DNA from 3 places in the Escherichia sp. XD33 genome. Region 1 is predicted to be linked to each of the others. Evidence: predicted binding sites of a transcription regulator. Region 1 holds the regulator's gene; each other region holds the start of a gene.
What was found. Region 1 encodes ArgR, which controls arginine synthesis, uptake and breakdown. Its sites were predicted from a motif close to ANTGAATAAAAATACANT; they were not measured.
Positions count from the first base shown of each region.

Region 2: argC (N-acetyl-gamma-glutamyl-phosphate reductase) is a predicted target of ArgR. The motif match lies at 1,067-1,084, and genes of this name have one in related genera.
Region 3: argA (amino-acid N-acetyltransferase) is a predicted target of ArgR. The motif match lies at 1,025-1,042, and genes of this name have one in related genera.

Region 1 is NZ_JAENDM010000026.1:37,912-40,186, forward strand. Features, by position in the region: gene K0778_RS15755 (barstar family protein) at 1-206, shown strand, start outside; gene yhcN (peroxide/acid stress response protein YhcN) at 262-525, opposite strand; gene argR (transcriptional regulator ArgR) at 890-1,360, opposite strand; gene mdh (malate dehydrogenase) at 1,795-2,275, shown strand, end outside.
Region 2 is NZ_JAENDM010000010.1:111,227-113,501, forward strand. Features, by position in the region: gene argE (acetylornithine deacetylase) at 1-1,019, opposite strand, end outside; gene argC (N-acetyl-gamma-glutamyl-phosphate reductase) at 1,173-2,177, shown strand; gene argB (acetylglutamate kinase) at 2,185-2,275, shown strand, end outside.
Region 3 is NZ_JAENDM010000016.1:50,994-53,268, forward strand. Features, by position in the region: gene argA (amino-acid N-acetyltransferase) at 1-993, opposite strand, end outside; gene amiC (N-acetylmuramoyl-L-alanine amidase AmiC) at 1,225-2,275, shown strand, end outside.

The DNA.
Region 1 (2,275 bases):
AAGCCTTTGGTCTGGCGAAAGATAAGGTACGCGATCTCGACTCACTATGGGATGTGTTAATGAACGATGTCCTGCCGCTACCACTTGAGATTGAATTTGTTCATCTGGGAGAGAAAACGCGTCGCCGTTTTGGCGCGTTAATATTGCTGTTTGATGAGGCAGAGGAAGAGCTGGAAGGGCATTTGCGTTTTAATGTTCGTCATTAGCGCAAAAAAAAGCCCCCGAACCGGGGGCAATATCGTCGGACAAGACGATGAGGGTTTATTTGTACAGTTCAGCCGTAGCGTGCCAGGTGTCACCGCTACGAGCTTCAGTAATCTGGTAGGCCGTTGCGCCTTTTTCTTCCGCTTTTTTGTTCAGCATTTCACGCATATCCATTGGCGAAGACGCCACACCACTTACAGATACGGTCCCGATTGCTTCACGATTTTGTGCTTGTGCAGCATCAATGGAGTCGGCAGCGAATGCACCGAAAGAGAGAACAGAAAGTACGCTTAATGCAGCAACAGTGGTTTTGATTTTCATGATTTTTACCTCGACATAATCTTTTAGCTGGGCCTTTGTTTCGTGACCCATATCACAAAATCAAGTATACACTAATTATTGAGCTAATTAATACCGCGCTAACTGTTTCAGTTGATACTAAGTGTTAAAAATGTGAATTTTAATAACAAAAAAGAATTAAAAATACGGTTATTTATCGTTAATTCTAGTTTTTTCAATTAGATAATGAATTTTGCATAATGTGCTTTTTTTACCTTATGTATTCATTGTGTGAATGACATGTCGCAGTAAAACGCACTATTCGTTAAATTAATCGCAGGGGAAAGCAGGGGGTTGAGAGGGATAAGCAACATTTTCCCCGCCGTCAGAAACGACGGGGCAGAGATTAAAGCTCCTGGTCGAACAGCTCTAAAATCGCTTCGTACAGGTCTTTGACGGTGAAACCGTTAGCAGGGGTGGTAAAGATGGTGTCATCGCCAGCGATGGTGCCCAGAATACCTTCTGCTTTGCCCAGTGAGTCCAGCAGGCGAGCAATTAACTGCGCCGCGCCAGGGCTGGTATGAATCACGACAACTGCATCGTTGTAGTCGATATCCAGCACCAGATTCTTCAATGGACTGGAGGTGGTTGGTACACCCAGTTCAGCTGGCAGGCAGTAAACCATTTCCATTTTGGCATTGCGTGTACGTACAGCACCAAACTTGGTCAACATCCGCGAGACTTTAGACTGATTAATATTGTCAAAGCCTTGCTCCTGCAACGCGGCGACGATTTCGCCCTGGGAGCTAAATTTCTCTTCTTTAAGTAATGCTTTAAATGCTTTAACTAGTTCTTCTTGCTTAGCCGAGCTTCGCATAAGTCACCCGATATGGTGGTTGATACAACATTATTGTGCATACAGATGAATTTTTATGCAAACAGTCAGCCCTGAAGAAGGCTGAAATAATGTTATGAAAGAGCGGGATTTTATCAAATTTCGTTATTGAGAAACATGCCTGCGTCACGGCATGCAAATTCTGCTTAAAAGTAAATTAATTGTTATCAAATTGATGTTGTTTTGGCTGAACGGTAGGGTATATTGTCACCACCTGTTGGAATGTTGCGCTAATGCATAAGCGACTGTTAATTACGTAAGTTAGGTTCCTGATTACGGCAATTAAATGCATAAACGCTAAACTTGCGTGACTACACATTCTTGAGATGTGGTCATTGTAAACGGCAATTTTGTGGATTAAGGTCGCGGCAGCGGAGCAACATATCTTAGTTTATCAATATAATAAGGAGTTTAGGATGAAAGTCGCAGTCCTCGGCGCTGCTGGCGGTATTGGCCAGGCGCTTGCACTACTGTTAAAAACCCAACTGCCTTCAGGTTCAGAACTCTCTCTGTATGATATCGCTCCAGTGACTCCCGGTGTGGCCGTCGATCTGAGCCATATCCCTACTGCTGTGAAAATCAAAGGTTTTTCTGGTGAAGATGCGACTCCGGCGCTGGAAGGCGCAGATGTCGTTCTTATCTCTGCAGGTGTAGCGCGTAAACCGGGTATGGATCGTTCCGACCTGTTTAACGTTAACGCCGGCATCGTGAAAAACCTGGTACAGCAAGTTGCGAAAACCTGCCCGAAAGCGTGCATTGGTATTATCACTAACCCGGTTAACACCACAGTTGCGATTGCTGCTGAAGTGCTGAAAAAAGCCGGTGTTTATGACAAAAACAAACTGTTCGGCGTTACCACGCTGGATATCATTCGTTCCAACACCTTTGTTGCGGAAC
Region 2 (2,275 bases), on a different contig from region 1:
AACGTTTGAATAAACGGCGCTTCGGTACAGTAATTCACCACTTCGGTTTTTGCTCCGAGCAATTTCTCAACCACTTCAACCAGTTGATGATTCGGTGGGCATTCATAGCCAGGGATCGGCGGATGCAGCTCGTCGACCGTCAGACGACCCGGCCAGCGTTCGCTCACCGGAGCCAATGCATCGTTGAGCAAACCATTAAGTTCATTGAGTGTCATGCCAGGCAGCGGACGAATATCCATATGCAACTCACAGCAAGCGCAAATACGGTTAGAAGCGTCGCCACCGTGAATATGCCCGAGGTTGAGCGTAGGGTATGGCACGGTAAACGCTTCGTAGTGATAACGTTCTTTCAGGTTATCGCGCAATTGCAAAATATGCCCGATGGCGTCGTGCATTAGTTCGATAGCGTTAACTCCGCGTGCTGGATCGCTGGAGTGCCCCGACTGGCCCTGAATACGGATGGCGTTAGAGATATGACCTTTATGTGCGCGTACCGGTTGTAGTGACGTCGGTTCGCCAATGATGGCGCAATCCGGGCGCAGGGCGGTAGTTTCGGCAAAATAACGCGCTCCGGCCATACTGGTTTCTTCATCAGCAGTCGCCAGAATGTAGAGCGGTTTTTTCAGTTTCGTGACGTCGACATCGCGTAGCGCATCAAGGATAAACGCAAAAAAGCCTTTCATGTCGGCGGTGCCTAAGCCGTAAAGCTTGCCGTCATGCTCCGTCAGTGTAAACGGATCGCGCGTCCAGCGACCGTCATCAAATGGCACCGTATCGGTATGCCCCGCCAGCAACAAGCCGCCAGCCCCCTGTCCGATACTTGCCAGCATATTGAATTTGTTGCGAGTTCCTGGAACAGGCTGCACTTCCACATTGAAGCCCAAATCTTTAAACCAGTCCGCCAGCAGAGTGATTAAATCTGCATTGCTTTGATCGAGTGCCTCTTCCGTGGCGCTTATTGAAGGTGTGGCAATCAGAGCGCGGTAAATCTCGATAAATGGCGGTAATTTGTTTTTCATTGTTGACACACCTCTGGTCATGATAGTATCAATATTCATGCAGTATTTATGAATAAAAATACACTAACGTTGAGCGTAATAAAACCCACCAGCCGTAAGGTGAATGTTTTACGTTTAACCTGGCAACCAGACATAAGAAGGTGAATAGCCCCGATGTTGAATACGCTGATTGTGGGTGCCAGCGGCTACGCTGGCGCAGAGCTAGTGACCTATGTAAATCGCCATCCGCATATGAACATAACCGCTTTGACTGTTTCAGCGCAAAGCAATGATGCGGGAAAGTTAATCTCCGATTTGCATCCGCAGCTAAAAGGCATCGTTGATCTGCCGTTGCAGCCGATGTCGGATATCAGCGAGTTTAGCCCAGGGGTGGACGTAGTGTTTCTCGCCACCGCCCATGAAGTTAGCCACGATTTAGCGCCGCAGTTTCTTGAAGCGGGCTGCGTGGTGTTCGACCTTTCCGGCGCGTTTCGTGTTAACGACGCCACCTTCTATGAAAAATATTACGGCTTTACCCATCAATACCCGGAACTGTTGGAACAGGCAGCCTACGGTCTGGCGGAGTGGTGCGGTAATAAATTAAAAGAAGCGAATTTGATTGCGGTGCCGGGCTGTTATCCGACGGCGGCACAGCTGGCGCTGAAACCGTTGATTGATGCCGATCTTCTTGACCTCAATCAGTGGCCGGTGATCAACGCCACCAGCGGCGTGAGCGGTGCAGGGCGTAAAGCGGCCATTTCAAACAGCTTTTGTGAAGTTAGCCTGCAACCGTATGGCGTCTTTACTCATCGCCATCAACCAGAGATCGCCACACACCTCGGTGCTGACGTTATCTTCACCCCACATCTGGGCAATTTCCCGCGCGGCATTCTCGAAACCATTACCTGCCGCCTGAAATCGGGTGTGACCCAGGCGCAAGTCGCGCAAGTGTTACAGCAGGCGTATGCCCATAAACCGCTGGTGCGGCTGTATGACAAAGGCGTTCCGGCGCTGAAAAATGTCGTTGGGCTGCCATTTTGCGATATCGGGTTTGCCGTTCAGGGCGAGCATCTGATTATTGTGGCGACCGAAGACAACTTACTGAAAGGCGCGGCGGCACAAGCGGTACAGTGCGCCAATATTCGTTTCGGCTATGCGGAAACGCAGTCTCTTATTTAAGGGTGCAATGATGAATCCATTAATTATCAAACTGGGCGGCGTACTGCTGGATAGTGAAGAGGCGCTGGAACGTCTGTTTAGCGCACTGGTGAATTATC
Region 3 (2,275 bases), on a different contig from region 1:
CTCCAGCTGCTCGCGAGAACGGCGTACCAGAATACCTTGCTGCTCCAGTGGGCGAATCAACTCCAGAATACCGCCAATATCGTTGATTGTTGCGCGACGAATCTGCTCGGCGCTTTCCATCACAATCTGCGTACCGATACCGTCGCGTGAGAACAACTCTTGCAACAGCGCGCCATCTTCCTGATAACTGATTAAATGACAGCGACGCACGCCGCTGCGGCAGGCTTTCACTGCGCCACGCAAAAAGCGCACCGTACCGGAGTTGTAATCGCCTTTCTCTTCCTGGGCTTCTACCCGCGCTTGCGCTTCGTTAGGGAAAAGTTCGGAGACAATATCACCGTCGTCATTAGTGACGCCCTGGGAAGAGCAAAAACCAATCATCTTTTCAGCTTTCAGTTTGATGGCCAGTTGAGTGGCAATCTCTTCCGAGGTCAGGTTAAAGCTCTCGCCAGTGACTGAAACAGCGACCGGCCCCATTAGCACTATTGCACCGCTGTCCAGTTGACGATGGATCGCGTCTTCATCAATCCGCCGGATACGCCCGCTATGGCAGTAATCCACGCCGTCATCGACGCCCAGCGGCTGGGCAATAATAAAATTGCCACTGACGACGTTGATATGCGCGCCCTGCAGCGGCGTGTTATTGAGACTCATCGACAGGCGAGCAGTAATATCCAGTTGCAATGTTCCCGCAGCCTGCTTCACCAGTTCCAGTGTTTTGGCGTCGGTCACACGTATATTCTTGTGATACAGCGGTTCGTGGTGATGCGCAGCCAGATTTGCGTCGATCTGCGGACGTGCGCCATAGACCACCACCAGACGGATGCCGAGGCTGTGCAACAACCCGATATCATTAACGATACTGGAGAAATTCTCATGCTCAATGGCTTCACCGCCGAGCATGATGACAAACGTTTTTCCCCGGTGGGTATTGATATAGGGAACCGAATGGCGGAATCCCTCGACCAACTCGGTTTTACGTTCCTTTACCACGGCACACCTCTTTGCATGATTATTCGAAATTAGTGTATTTTTATTCTGTTTTTTCGCAGGGTGCAAGTGTAAATTTTATGCGAGAGCGACTTTTTTATCAGTAATGCCGTGAATATAAAAAGAATGTTTACCGTTTATTAGATGACAGATTATGCGTCTTTCGCTAAAGTTTCCGGTCAAATTAGTCGTTTACTTGTTACACAGCTTAGATTTCTTTTGCTCGGGAGAGGCATGTCAGGATCCAACACTGCAATCAGCCGTCGTCGTTTACTGCAAGGCGCGGGTGCCATGTGGCTATTGAGCGTAAGTCAGGTCAGTCTGGCTGCGGTCAGCCAGGTCGTGGCGGTGCGCGTCTGGCCTGCGTCCAGCTACACCCGCGTGACGGTGGAATCAAATCGTCAGCTGAAATATAAGCAGTTCGCGTTGAGTAACCCTGAACGCGTGGTGGTGGATATCGAAGATGTAAACCTGAACTCGGTACTCAAGGGGATGGCGGCACAAATTCGTGCAGACGACCCGTTCATCAAGTCGGCGCGCGTCGGGCAATTTGACCCGCAAACCGTACGGATGGTTTTTGAATTAAAGCAAAACGTAAAACCGCAGCTGTTTGCCCTTGCGCCGGTCGCCGGGTTTAAAGAGCGTCTGGTGATGGACCTCTATCCGGCCAATGCACAGGATATGCAGGACCCGCTGCTGGCGCTGCTGGAGGATTACAACAAAGGCGACCTCGAAAAGCAGGTGCCGCCAGCGCAAAGTGGTCCACAACCGGGTAAAGCAGGGCGCGATCGTCCGATTGTCATTATGCTTGACCCTGGCCACGGTGGCGAAGACTCCGGTGCGGTGGGGAAATACAAAACGCGCGAAAAAGATGTGGTATTGCAAATAGCTCGCCGTTTGCGCTCTCTGATCGAGAAAGAGGGCAATATGAAGGTGTACATGACGCGCAATGAAGACATCTTCATTCCATTGCAAGTGCGCGTAGCAAAAGCCCAGAAACAGCGTGCTGACCTGTTTGTCTCTATCCATGCCGACGCCTTTACCAGTCGTCAGCCGAGCGGTTCCTCTGTGTTTGCGCTCTCAACCAAAGGTGCAACCAGTACTGCGGCAAAATATCTGGCACAAACCCAGAACGCCTCGGACTTGATTGGTGGCGTGAGCAAAAGCGGTGACCGCTATGTCGACCACACCATGTTCGATATGGTACAGTCGCTGACCATTGCCGACAGCCTGAAGTTTGGTAAAGCGGTACTGAATAAGCTCGGTAAAATCAACAAGCTGCATA